3 regions of the Breoghania sp. JC706 genome follow, and region 1 is predicted to be linked to each of the others. Evidence: predicted binding sites of a transcription regulator. Region 1 holds the regulator's gene; each other region holds the start of a gene.

Region 1 (4,533 bases):
GGCGACGTTCCGGGGGCGGATCAGATTGTCGCCTCCAACCAGTACGGCATCGCCGCACTTGTGGAAGCCTGCGGCGGCGTGGCCCGCCGCCTCGGCATATCGCGCGACGATGAGACCGAGCTGGCCGGCTATGTGAGTGAGGCGCTTTCCTGGGACGCGGATGTTCTGGTGACCCTGGGAGGCGCGTCCGTCGGCGACCACGATCTCGTCCAGGCAACGCTTGGCAATCAGGGCATGGAACTGGCATTCTGGCGCATCGCCATGCGACCGGGCAAACCGCTGATGGCCGGGCATCTGGGACCGATGCGCGTATTGGGGCTGCCGGGAAACCCGGTTTCCAGCCTCGTTTGCGGCCACCTATTCCTGCGGCCCCTCCTTGCCGCTCTGCTGGGACGTCCTGTAGGAGCGGACCGGCCCGAACCGGCCATTATCGCCGCCCCGCTCGAACCGAATGACCGCCGCCAAGATTATCTGCGCGCGCGGCTTCACCGCAACGAGGCGGGCGTTCTGGTCGCGACCCCCTTCACCCAGCAGGATTCCTCCGTGCTCTCGTTCCTCGCTGCCGCCGACGGGCTCGTCATACGGCCGCCGCACGCGCCGGCGCTCGAGGCTGGCGATGCGGTGGAGGTCATCCGGTTCTAGCCGTCTTCCCGTGTCGACGGGGCAAGGGTATCGCTTTGCGCGCGAACGCCTGTGCGTGGAAAGCTCTTCCCTGTCGGAAACGACATGGGGCCATCAGACGCGTTTCCCGGCGTCCGCTTTGCTGTATAAGGATAGCGATCTGCTGGCTGGAGTGGCCGCCGCGTGCGGCCGGGCGGGGGTTCGCAACACGATAGCCCCGGCAATCCGGCGTTATTTTTTGTTCGAGCGAGCGAGACACTCCCTCCCACCGCCCTCGGGGTCTGCCGGGACGTCCTCCGGGAGCCCGCCGGGAGGCCCGCACGGAAACCGGCGGACCGAGGCCTAAAGATTGACGTAGCTCCGGCTGACCGAGGATGCCCAGGATTTCGACATGAACGTAATGACGCGCCCCGACGAACTCATCGCGCACGCGCCTGCCAACACCTACGTGCAGACGGTCACGGAAGTCACCCATTACACCGAGCGCCTCTTCCGTTTTCGCATGACGCGTCCGGCCGAATTCCGCTTCCGTTCAGGCGAATTCGTGATGATCGGGCTGATGATCGACGGCAAGCCGCTGTTTCGCGCCTATTCCATCGCCAGCCCCGCCTGGGGCGAGGAGCTCGAGTTCTTCTCCATCAAGGTGCCCGACGGGCCTCTGACCTCGCATCTTCAGAACATCAAGGTGGGCGATGCCGTCTTGATGAAGAAGAAGCCCACCGGCACGCTCGTCAACGATGCGCTCATTCCCGGCAAGCGGCTCTACATGTTTTCCACCGGCACCGGGATTGCCCCCTTTGCAAGCCTTATCCGCGAGCCGGAGACCTACGAGAAATTCGACGAGCTGATCCTGACCCACACATGCCGCGAAGTGGCGGAGCTGAAGTACGGTCTCGATCTTGTCGAGGAAATCCGCAATGACGAGATGCTGCGGGAGGTCCTGGATCCTTCCAAGCTGCGCCACTACACCTCCGTGACACGCGAGGATTATCCTTTCCGCGGCCGCATCACGGACCTTATCGCGAGCGGCAAGCTCTTCACCGACCTCGGCGTGCCGCCGCTCGACCCGGCCACGGATCGGGGCATGATCTGCGGCTCTATGGCGATGCTCAAGGATACCAAAGTCCTTCTGGAAAAGGCCGGATTGACCGAAGGCGCCAACAACCGTCCCGCGGAATTCGTCATCGAGCGCGCCTTTGCCGATTGAAGAATCAATGAATTGGAACCTTGAGGCCGGAGCAGCAATGCTTCGGCCTTTTTCGTCTGCGTCACCGTACTGGAAGGAGCGCACGCCAGCGACGACACGTGCCATTTCGAGCCCCTGAACGGGACGTGATCGACCGGCAACGAACGCGCGATACCTACCTGTTTTCAAGTCCTTAAGCGCATACGCGCAAGCAAATTCCAGATCGCGCGACAACTGGGTTCGCGCGCCCGGTTGCCACACCACGGATGGTTAACTCGCCCTTAACCCTTGCGGAACACATATAGAACGTGTAACGTGCCGTTCGCGTTTTGTACCAATACGGTTGCAAGCGAAGGACCCCATGCTGACGCGCAAGCAATTCGAACTTTTGATGTTCATCCACGAGCGCCTGAAGGAAACGGGCGTTCCGCCGTCCTTCGACGAAATGAAGGATGCGCTCGACCTCAGGTCGAAATCGGGGATCCACCGTCTCATCACCGCTCTGGAAGAGCGCGGCTTCATCCGCCGCCTCCCCAACAGGGCGCGCGCTCTCGAGGTGGTACGGCTGCCGGATTCGGTTTCGCCAAGCTTTGCGGCCCAGCGCGGACGCGGGTTTTCGCCAAGCGTCATCGAAGGCTCCCTCGGCCGCACGCCAAAGGCTGTCGCGCCCCCCGCCTCGCAGAGCAGTGACGAGGCGGCCGACGTCGCCACCATCCCCGTCATGGGCCGCATTGCGGCAGGCGTTCCGATTTCGGCGATTGAAACGCACAGCCATTCGATCTCGGTTCCCTTCGACATGCTTGGAAACGGGGACCATTTCGCGCTTGAGGTGCGAGGCGACTCCATGATCGAAGCCGGCATTCTCGACGGCGATACCGTTGTCATCAGGCGCGGCGAAACCGCCGAAAACGGAGACATCGTTGTCGCCCTGATCGACGACGAGGAAGCAACGCTGAAGCGCCTGCGCCGCAAGGGCGCCTCCATTGCGCTTGAGGCGGCCAACCCGGCTTACGAGACGCGCATTTTCGGCCCCGACCGCGTGCGGATCCAGGGGAAACTCGCCGCTCTTTTCCGGCGGTACTAGATCGATTTTGGTCCTGGCGCTCCGGCACGGACGACAGGAAAGGGACTTCATAACAGGAACTTGAAGCATTTTGCGGTGTGATTGATTCAGTCTGACAAGACCGCGCCCGTGCGGCAGGTCATCGACTGCCGGGCATTTGCCCTGATAGGCTGTCGCTTGGATGCCGTTGCTTGGACACTGACAGGTTTCGGAAAATCCCGGCCGATCAGGTCGGTTTCGGAATGAGCCGACGCCTTTGCCGTCCTTATTGGGGGCATTCGTCTATCGCGATTGTTCGCCCTGCTGTGCTGGCGTGGATTGCCAGGGCCGGCCGGCCGGATTTCGCGCGGTGACGAGGCGGCGAAGCCATCCCCGACGTGCCGCTGGTTCTGATGACGACGCCTTGCGACCGAGATAGAGCGCGACAGCCCCGTGAGCGGCGAGATAGTTTTTGTCGAAGACAAGTGCCTGTTCTTTGCAATCATCCGGGGCGGTGAGATGGCTAACGATCACATCGGCGCGCAGACAGTCTTCGGCGAAGGCATCCGGCCGGCTGACGCGCGAAAGAATAATCGAGATGCGTTCGCCGGAGCCTCCCGACCGGTCCTTCCGCGATAAGGGCTCCGATGCGATCGGCGCCGATGCGATCGTCGAAGGTGCAACTCCCGCGCCTGCGTTTGCGGTGCGCTTCGGGGTGCCGGCATGTGTCGGGGTGGCGGCATGCTGCGCCTCTCTTTCAGCCGCAGGCGCCCCGGCGGGGACGGGTTCCGCGGTAGCGAAACTGCGAACGGGCGATTTGATGCGCCACGCAAACTGACCTGTACCGGCGGGAGATTTGTCTGCCACCGCGGAGAAAGCCATCGATGGAGAAGCAGTCATTTCCGATGCTGTCCGCGAGGCAACCGCGAGTTTCTCGCCAAAGCGGCGACCGGCGATGATATCCGCGCCGGGTGTCTCGCGTTGCGATACCGCTTCAACAGGAGGGAGGGCTGCTTTGATAATGCAAGCTTTTTCATCGCAATTCATGACGCCGGAGCCGGCTTTTCGCTCTGCAAGGGCCGCTGCATCGCCGTCCGCACGCAACCAGATCTCCGCCTCAAATTTGCCGCCCGAACCAAGCGCAACCGCCAGCGGACCTTGCTGCGTGCGCACCGCGACGGTTCGCCCGTCCTCGCTGACGAGTATGTCCGGTCGCTGGTACGCGAAAGCGACGACGACGGCTGCAGCAATGGGGAGGATGCCAAGAAGGCGCCAGCGGCTTGTCCAAAGGGCCAGCCACAAGAGCCCTGCCACCGAAAGGATGGCCGGGGCATCGCCAATGGCGCCGACGACACCGCTTCCCGGCGTCCATTCGGCGATCTTGGCCGCGATCGCCAGCATCCCGTCGATGCCAAGCCCCATCGGTTGGAGCGCGAGCGGATCAAGACCAAACGGCATGGCCAGGACGGTCGCGACGGCGAACGGCATGATCAGAAGACTGACAAGAGGCATCGCCGCCATGTTCGCCAGAAGCCCAAGAGGGCTGGCGCGATGGAAGTGACTGAGCGCAATGGGCCCGGTTGCGAATCCGGCAATAAGCGAAGTCATAGCAAGGCCGCTCGCCCAAAAGACGACAAAGCGCAGGATGGAGGCGACCTTGGAGCGACCGGCAAGTTCGGCGGCG
Region 2 (4,533 bases), on a different contig from region 1:
CGGTGCACGCCGCCGATGCCGCCGGTGGCGAAGACCGAAATGCCCACGGCATGGGCCGCCATCATCGTGGCGGCGACCGTCGTCGAGCCGGTGCGTCCCTGCGCCAGCGCGAAGGCGAGGTCGGCGCGCGAGAGCTTCATCACGTCCTGGCTCTTCGCCAGTCCCTCCAGTTCGCCCTCGGTGAGCCCCACCTTGAGCGTGCCGTCGATGACGGCGATGGTGGCGGGCGTGGCGCCTTCCGCGCGGATGGCATGCTCCACCTCGAGCGCCGTTTCCATGTTCTGCGGCCACGGCATGCCGTGGGTGATGATGGTCGATTCCAGTGCCACGAGCGGCGAACGCTCGGCGCGGGCTTCCTCGATTTCGCGCGAGGGAACGATGTGGTCGATCACGGGCCGATTTCTCCCGGTTCCGTACTCTGAGTACCTTGATGAATGTCTTCGTTCGCCTCGGCGGCGTCGAGGCGCAGGTGGAGGGCGGCCAGCGTCAGGCTTGCGGGCGCGGCGCCCGTTGCCTCCACGGTGAGGGCGGCGGCGGCGCGACCGTAGTCGAGTGCTTGCGCCAGGTCGAGCCCCGAGGCAAGACCGGCGAGCGTTCCCCCCGTCAGCGCGTCGCCCGCGCCCGTCACGTCGACGAGGCGGGCGGGCAGGGCGGGGCGGTGCAGAATCGGCCCGCCGCCCTGCGCCAACACGGCACCTGCCTCGCCGTCGGTGACGATGGCAGCCAGCGGGCCGTCCTGAAGCTCGACCAGAGCGCGGGCGAGCCTGTCCGCTGGGCCGTCGATGCCGGCAAGGGCGGCAGCCTCGGCGTGGTTGGCAAACAGCAGGTCGAGCCGGTGGAGCACCGGTTCCAGCCGCCGGGCCTTGGCGATGGAGACCGCGTCGGCGGCGAGGAACGGCCGTGCTCCCGGTTGTCTTTCTTCTCTCGGGCCGGCGATCTCGCTCAGCCGTTCCAGCGTGTCGGCGCGCAGGTTGGCGTCGAGAAACCAGATGCCCGCCTCCATCAATCCCGCCCCTTGTCCCTCCTGCGGCGCGGCGAGGTCGTCGGGGCCGAATTCGTAGGTGACGGCATCGTCCACGATCGCGGCCGCAAGCCGGCCGTCGGGATCGTGCAGCGCCAGGTAGCTTGCCGTCGGGCTCTTGCCCTCGCGCACGCCGGAAATGTCGATGCCGAGACCGGAGAGCATGACCGACAGCGCCACGCCGTCGCCGTCCGGCCCGATCCTGCCGAAGAGCCGCACACGTTGGCCGAGCCGGGCCAGCACCATCGCCACGTTGGTCGCCACTCCGCCCGGGCGCGCGACGATCCGGCCGGGGGTGGAGGTGTCGGGCAGGATGCGCCGGTCGGCATGGGCGAGCCGGTCGAGATGGATGCCGCCCAGAAGGGCGATCGGCGGGGTTCCGCGGGCAAGCCCTTGCGGGCGGTCGTCCGTGCCTTCCCTCATCTGCGGCGGTGTAGAGCTTTGCTCGTTGCCGGTCGGCGTCGCGCCAGGCGCTGTCATCTCATGTCACGTCCCGTTGTCGGCTTGCCCCTTGTTGGCCCTCCGCCCCGCCATTTCGGGCGATCATTGCAGCGTCTGCGCGGGCGGGCCAAGTGGTAATCTTTGCCGATTCCCGAAAGTGCCCTTACGTCGCCTTGCGCGGACCGTGTCGGGCTCGCCTGCGAACATATGCGGAACACATTGACTATAAACCATAATTTTCAGCTGCTTGACATGGGGATAAATATGAAGAACAAACCATGTACAAGAATGCGATTTGAAACCGCCTGACGGGCGTGGAATAAGGACGCAAAGATGTCACAGGCCTCACTTCGCCTCGTCGAGGGCACCGGAATGGACAAGACCAAAGCACTGGACGCAGCCCTGGCGCAGATCGAGCGCGCCTTCGGCAAGGGATCGATCATGCGGCTCGGCGAAGGCCAGGTCGTGGAGGTGGAGTCGATCTCCACCGGGTCCATCGGTCTCGATATCGCACTCGGCATCGGCGGGTTGCCGCGCGGGCGCATCGTGGAGATCTACGGCCCGGAATCCTCGGGCAAGACCACGCTGGCGCTGCATACGGTTGCCGAAGCCCAGAAGAAGGGCGGCATCTGCGCCTTCATCGATGCCGAGCATGCGCTCGATCCGGTCTATGCGAGGAAGCTCGGCGTCACGATCGACGACATGCTGATCTCGCAGCCGGATGCGGGTGAGCAGGCGCTGGAGATTGCCGACACGCTGGTGCGCTCCGGCGCGATCGACGTGCTGGTGGTCGATTCGGTGGCGGCCCTGACCCCGCGCGCGGAACTGGAAGGCGAGATGGGCGACAGCCTGCCGGGCCTTCAGGCGCGTCTGATGAGCCAGGCGCTCCGCAAACTCACCGCCTCGATCTCCAAGTCGAAGACGATGGTGATCTTCATCAACCAGATCCGCATGAAGATCGGTGTGATGTTCGGCTCGCCGGAGACGACGACGGGCGGCAACGCGCTGAAGTTCTACGCCTCGGTCCGTCTCGACATCCGCCGCATCGGTTCGATCAAGGACAAGGACGAGATCGTCGGCAACCAGACCAAGGTCAAGGTCGTCAAGAACAAGCTCGCGCCGCCGTTCAAGCAGATCGAGTTCGACATCATGTACGGCGAGGGCGTGTCCAAGATGGGCGAGCTCATCGACCTCGGCGTCAAGGGCGGCGTTGTCGAGAAGTCGGGCGCCTGGTTTTCCTACAACAGCCAGCGGCTGGGGCAGGGGCGGGAGAACGCCAAGAACTTCCTGCGCGAGAACCCGGAAGTGGCCCAGGAGATCGAACTCGCCATCCGCCAGAACGCCGGCCTCATCGCGGAGAAGATCACCGATCCCAGCGGCGACAGCGACGACGAGCCGAGCGGATCTGTTGACGACTGATCGGGCGACGACCGATTGGCCCCGACCGATTGGCCCCGACTGATCGACAACGACTGATCGGGAATGCGGCGGCGCGGACCGGCTGCAATTGCGGTTCGCGGTCGGCGTCCGTCGTGTCCTGACCGGCAATATTCCACACGGCCGCGCCCCTCGCGCGGCCGTTTCGCGTTCAGGGCCCCGATCCCGCCGTCGTCATCACCGCGCCGCCTTCGTCCAACATGGCGGGGTTTCGCTCACCGACCGGTCTCTTTGCCCGTTGTTTGACCTTGCAGCCCCCGGTTGCGTGGCCTTGGAGCAATTCATGGTCAGACGAAGCAAGTCGCCCATCCTTCGAGACGCCCGCTCACGCGGGCTCCTCAGGATGACGTTGTCCATGTTGCTGGTTCAACGAAGGCTTCAACACACTCGACGTCATCCTGAGGAGGCCTGACAAGGCCGTCTCGAAGGATGGGCCACACCACAAATGCGCGCGTTCTGGTTCCGCCGAACCATGAAATGCTCTAGGAACGGTGTCTCCCGATCCCGAGAGGTTTCTCCCATGCGTCTTCTTTCTTCCCTCGCCGCAGCCGCGCTGGTCGGCGCCATCTCCGCTCCCGTCGCAGCCGAGCCGGTTGCGCCGAAGGTGCTCGTCGTCTCCATGTTCAAGCACGAAGCCTCCAACTGGCTGAAGAACGAAGGGCTTGAGCAAAAAATCGCCATCGATGGCCTGTCGGCCGATTTCCCCGATGTCTCGTGCAACGACAAGGGGCTGTGCCTCGTCACCACGTCGATGGGCTACGCCAACGCGGCAAGCTCGATGACGGCACTGGTGTTGTCCGACAAGCTGGATCTTTCGAAGACCTACATCCTGATCGCCGGCATCGCCGGGGTCGATCCGGACAACGGCACGCTGGGCTCCGCCTTCTGGGCGCGCTACGCGGTCGACGGCGGCCTGCAGTGGCGCATTGACGACCGCAAGGCGCCGGAAGGCTGGACGTCCGGCCAGTTCGGCATGTTCTCCAAGGCGCAAGGCGAAAAGCCGGGCTCGCATTACGGCACCGAGGTCTATCACCTCAACGAGGCGCTGGCCCGGCGCGCCTATGAGCTGTCGGAGGACGTGACCCTAGCCGACAGCGACGAGGCGAAGGAGTACCGGGCGCACTATCCGCAAGGTGCGGCGAAGGCTGCGCCCACCGTCGGCATCTGCGACACGGTTTCCACCGACCAGTGGTGGCACGGCGTGGCGCTTTCGAAAGCCATGAACGACTGGGCGAAGCTCATGACCGACGGTGCGGCCGACTACTGCACCACCCAGCAGGAGGACAACGCCACGCTGACCGCGCTTGCCCGCGGCGCAGCCCTCGGGCGCATCGACATGGACCGCGTCGCCATCCTGCGCACGGCGTCGAACTTCGATCAGCCCTATCCCGGCCAGGCGCCGCAGGATTCGCTCAATGCCAGTTCCGGCGGCTTCGGCCCCTCGCTCACCAACGCCTACCGCGTCGGCAAGGCGTTTTCGGATGCGGTGCTGGCCGACTGGAGCGCCTGGGAAGGCGGAATCGCGGCCAAATAGGCACGCGGCATGAGCGTGGCGCCGCCGTCTCCCCGGTCTTGTGGGAGACGGCGCGCGCACACCGCTTCCCTTTGCCTTGCGAAGGCTTTAAAACCCGCGC
Region 3 (4,533 bases), on a different contig from region 1:
TATCCGCCCTTCGCAGCCCACATTGTAACGGGAGAAAAACGATGAGATTGGGAGTATTGCGACGTTTGCTCGCTCCGGTGGCCATACTGGCTGCCGTTGTCGCCGTCGCGCCCGCAGGCGCGTCAACCCAGAACCCGATAACGCCCTCAGCGAGTGGCAAAGCCGGCGTGACGAATGCCGCCCTGCTCGGCGCCCCGGCCGCCGCTCAGGAAGAAGGCACAATCCAGCTCGCACAGTGGGGACCGCCGCCGCCGCGCTGGCGCCATCGTCCGCCGCCGCCGCGGTGGGGATATCGCCGTCCGCCGCCGCCGCCGGCCTATTATCGCGGACGCCGGGCTCATGTCGACTGGTGCATGAGGCGCTATCGTTCCTACAACCCCCGCACCGACAGGTTCCTGGGCTATGACGGGCGCTACCATCGCTGCAGGAGCCCCTACTGGCGCTAGGACGGCGCGCCCCGGGTGGAAGCAGAAGTTTGAAGGGTAGTCGCTGGCATTTGAAGTCGCACAGCACACCGAAACCAAGACAGAGATGGCCGGATGGATCTTCCTTCCGGCCGTTTTCTATCGGGCTTTCAGCGCATCCCGGCCGTGTTCGCCGTTCAGCGCGACGAAGGATCGACGAACCGTCCGACGAGCGCGCCGGGCAGCCGCAGGAAAAACAGCATCACACCGACCGCGTGCCGGAAACCGCCACTGCTCGTCTCGGCCTGCGGACCCGAGCGTCGCACCGCACGAATGGGCAGATGGCTGAGGTGTCGCCGACCGATGCGGCGCATGAGTTCGGCCTCGGCCAGCGGAGAGGCAGGATCATGTCCGCCCAGCCGCGCATAGAAGCGGCGCGACAGCAGCAGTCCCTGCCGGGCATGGCCGACGCCCAGTATGCGGCAGCGCAGCCACGAGATCCCCTCCGCCACTCGTGCCTTGATGCCGAGTTCGTCGTTGGCAGCACGAAAACAGGCCGCCTGTCTGTCGCCCCGACCGGTACGCTCCACCCGTTCGACAAATTTCGAGACCTCCCGATACCAGCCCGGATCAAGCACCGTGTCCGGTTCGAGAAACAGCAGCCACTCTCCCCGGCGCACAGCACCGGCGCCGGCTTGCAGGCGCGCCCCGCGCGGGCCCTCCGCGGCGATCCAACGGCAGCCCGCAGCCTCGGCGATCGTTTCCGTCATGTCGCATGAGCCGGCATCCGCGACGACGACCTCGCGCACGATTCCTTCCGCGGACGCCGGGACCAGAGCGGCCAGCGTTTCAACGAGCGTCGCTTCGTTGTTGAGGGTGGGGATGACGACAGCAAACATAACATCTTTCATAGCATCCTTTCTCTCGCATTTGCGAGATACCTTGACGCATATGCCGCCGCTAATGTTCTTGATTTGTTCCTTTTGGTGACCTATCATTTTTCTATGAACCGAAATGTGCCACATCCGACAGAACCGGGCCTTGCCCCACAGCCGCCTCTCGAAGAGGCAAGCGAGAGCGCGCACATCGATGCCGAGCGCCGGCGAGGCCGCGCGGCAGCGCTCAACATGGCTGGACGGTTCGAGACGGAGGCGCGCGAGGCAGCCGACGACGGCTGGGGCAGCCTGGAGGATCTGCCGGCGCTGAAGACCGAGGTTCAGGTGGAGGCGGCACGGCGGATCATCACCCGCAACGACTCGCCCGATATCGCCTTCGACCGGTCCATCAACCCCTACCGGGGGTGCGAACACGGCTGCATCTACTGCTTTGCGCGACCGACCCATGCCTATATGGGCATGTCGCCCGGGCTCGACTTCGAAACCAGGCTTTTCGCCAAACCGAACGCGGCCGAACTGCTTGCGCGCGAGATTTCCGCGCCCGGCTACAAGGTGAAGACCATCGCCATCGGCACGAACACAGACCCCTACCAGCCGATCGAGCGGCAGATGCGAATCATGCGCGAGGTGCTGGAGGTGCTGCGCGACGCACGCCACCCGGTCGGCATCGTCACCAAGTCCGCTCTGGTGATGCGCGATATCGACATCCTGTCGGAGATGGCGAGAGACGGCCTTGCCAAGGTGGCCCTTTCGGTGACGACGCTCGATCGCAAGCTGGCGCGTGCGATGGAACCGAGGGCGGCGACGCCTGCGCGCCGGCTCGAGGCGATTGCGGCCCTGTCGCAGGCCGGCATTCCGACATCCGTCATGGTCGCACCGATCATTCCCGCGCTAAACGACCAGGAGATCGAACGCATCCTCGATGCCTGTCATGCGCAAGGCGCGCGGGAAGCGGGATATATTCTCGTGCGGCTGCCGCACGAGGTGAGCCCGCTCTTTCGCGACTGGCTGCTGCGCAACTATCCCGACCGCTATCGGCGCGTGATGTCCGTGCTGCAGACGATGCGGGGCGGCAAGGACTACGATGCGGAGTGGGGCAAGCGCATGCGCGGAGAAGGCCCCTATGCGTGGCAGCTCGGCCGCCGCTTCGAACTTGCCGCGAAGCGGCTGGGGTTCAATCAACGCCGCAAACGGCTTCGAACCGATCTCTTTGTCCCGCCGTTCAAGAGTGCAGAGCAACTGAGCCTCTTCTGAGCAGGCCACGGCGAAAAGACCTGCGATCCGCTTCCTCCAAACCATGGAACGATCACGGGTGTCGAATACAGGGGATTTTCCCGTTCCGGCCGATTTCGCCGAAGGACCGGTTATCCTATGGTTCGCGCATGACCCGCTCTCTTGCCCCCGCCCGAAGATCGCCTCCCACAAAAACGTCGCTGCCGACGCTCAAGCACGAGAAGCGGCTGGCGCGCGCATTCGGCGGTCTCGTTGCAGGCATCGACGAAGCTGGACGGGGCCCGTGGGCGGGGCCCGTGGTCGTCGCCGCGGTCATCCTCGACCCCAAGGCGGTTCCCGAGGGGCTCAACGATTCAAAGAAGCTGAGCGAAGCGCGCCGGGAAGCGCTCTACGCAACCATTCTTTCCCAGGCGGATGTCGGGATCGTAATGGCATCGGCGGCACGGATCGATGCGATGAACATCCGCGCCGCAACCCTGTGGGCGATGCGCGGCGCCCTTTGCGCCCTGTCGGAGCGCCCGGCGGCTGCACTTATCGACGGGCGGGACGTTCCCCCGGCGTTGCCCTGCCACGGTGAGGCCCTGATAGGAGGCGATGCGGCCTCCCTGTCGATCGCCGCCGCCTCGATCGTCGCCAAGGTCACGCGCGACCGGTTGATGGTGCGCCTGTCCGAGGAACTGCCGGACTACGGCTTTGCCGCCCACAAGGGATACGGTACGGCGCAGCATCAGGACGCGTTGGCCCGCCTGGGACCGTGTGCGTATCATCGCCGCTCCTTCGCGCCCATAAGGCTGCGGCTGGAACAGCGCGCGACCTGATAGGGATCGCAGGGGCGCACCGATGCCTTCCATCAACGATGGCAATCGACGACGGGACATATAAAAAAGCCGCCATCCAATGGACAGCGGCCTTTCAGAAGCAGTCAGAGGCATTCCCCTGAGCGCTCGGCAGGGATACCCCCCCGGCGTCACGCCCTGCCTATGGTGCACGGTCAGTTGATACGGCTGCCCACTTCCTTGATGCTGTCGGCCATCAGCTTGTCAGCGACTTTACCCGAAACCTTGTCGCGAAGGATCGCCTCGGCCGCCGTGATCGCGACATCTGTCGCCCGTGCCTTGACTTCGGCCAGAGCCTGGGTTTCAGCCATCGCGATCTTGGTTTCGGCAAGCTTCGTGCGGCGCGCGATCAGATCGTTCAGCGCCGCCTCGGTCTGCCCGGTCAGCAATTCCGCCTCGCGCTTCGCTTCCGCGATGATCGCTTCGGCCTCTTCCTCGGCCTCGCGATGCTTGCGCTGGTATTCCGCAAGCAGAGACTGGGCCTCCTCGCGCAGGCGGCGCGCCTCGTCCAGTTCCTTGCGGATGCCGTCGGCACGCGCATCTAGGGCGGACGCCAGCTTGCCAGGCACTTTCACCCAAACGATGATGCCGGTGAAGATGATCAGGCCGACCAGAGCCCAGAATGTTGCATCCATGGTTGGCGTGTCCTCAGCTCATCGAGGCCGAAACGGCCTTCGACGTCTCGGTCTTCGTGGGTGCCTTGCCGAGCAACGTCTCGACCAGAGCGTTCGTCGCCTCGCCGGCGATCTCGCCAACATCGGCCAACGCGGCTTCCTTGATGCCGGCGATGCGCTTTTCGGCATCCTCCAGCTTCGCGTTCAGGTCCTTCTCGACCGCCGCACGCTTGGCTTCAGTCTCAGCCGCAAGCTTGTCGCGCGTCGCCTGGGCGATACCGCTCGCCTTCTGACGGGCTTCGGCAAGCGCCTGCTCGTAGGATGCGATCGCGACTTCGGTTTCCTGCTTCAGCCTGCCGGCTTCCGCAATGTCGTTCGCGATACGGTCCCGACGATCTTCCAGGATGCCACCGATGCGCGGCAGCACCATCTTCGACATCATGTAGTAGAGAACGCCGAAGGTGATGGCCAGCCACAGCAGCTGGGAAGGGAACGTCTCGCCGTTGAAGGGCGGAAACAGGGCCTGCCCGTGTCCACCGTCGTGCGGCAC

Evidence for each region. The regulator LexA, encoded in region 1, represses DNA repair genes until DNA is damaged. The targets are predictions, from matches to a motif close to TGTTCNNNNTGTGTTCNG.
Region 2: recA (recombinase RecA) is a predicted target of LexA. The motif match lies at 1,662-1,679, and genes of this name have one in related genera.
Region 3: V2L18_RS14990 (PA0069 family radical SAM protein) is a predicted target of LexA. The motif match lies at 1,369-1,386, and genes of this name have one in related genera.

The regions. Positions count from the first base shown of each region.
Region 1 covers NZ_JBANCG010000005.1:406,305-410,837, forward strand. The annotation lists gene glp (gephyrin-like molybdotransferase Glp) at 1-642, shown strand, start outside; gene V2L18_RS12870 (ferredoxin--NADP reductase) at 1,013-1,828, shown strand; gene lexA (transcriptional repressor LexA) at 2,169-2,891, shown strand; gene V2L18_RS12880 (ComEC/Rec2 family competence protein) at 3,153-4,533, opposite strand, start outside.
Region 2 covers NZ_JBANCG010000001.1:404,383-408,915, forward strand. The annotation lists gene V2L18_RS01730 (pseudouridine-5'-phosphate glycosidase) at 1-392, opposite strand, end outside; gene V2L18_RS01735 (PfkB family carbohydrate kinase) at 389-1,501, opposite strand; gene recA (recombinase RecA) at 1,796-2,881, shown strand; gene V2L18_RS01745 (purine nucleoside permease) at 3,420-4,433, shown strand.
Region 3 covers NZ_JBANCG010000006.1:401,607-406,139, reverse strand. The annotation lists partial or broken gene V2L18_RS15000 (BA14K family protein) at 339-446, shown strand; gene V2L18_RS14995 (glycosyltransferase) at 602-1,303, opposite strand; gene V2L18_RS14990 (PA0069 family radical SAM protein) at 1,421-2,554, shown strand; gene V2L18_RS14985 (ribonuclease HII) at 2,683-3,351, shown strand; gene V2L18_RS14980 (F0F1 ATP synthase subunit B) at 3,525-4,004, opposite strand; gene V2L18_RS14975 (F0F1 ATP synthase subunit B) at 4,018-4,533, opposite strand, start outside.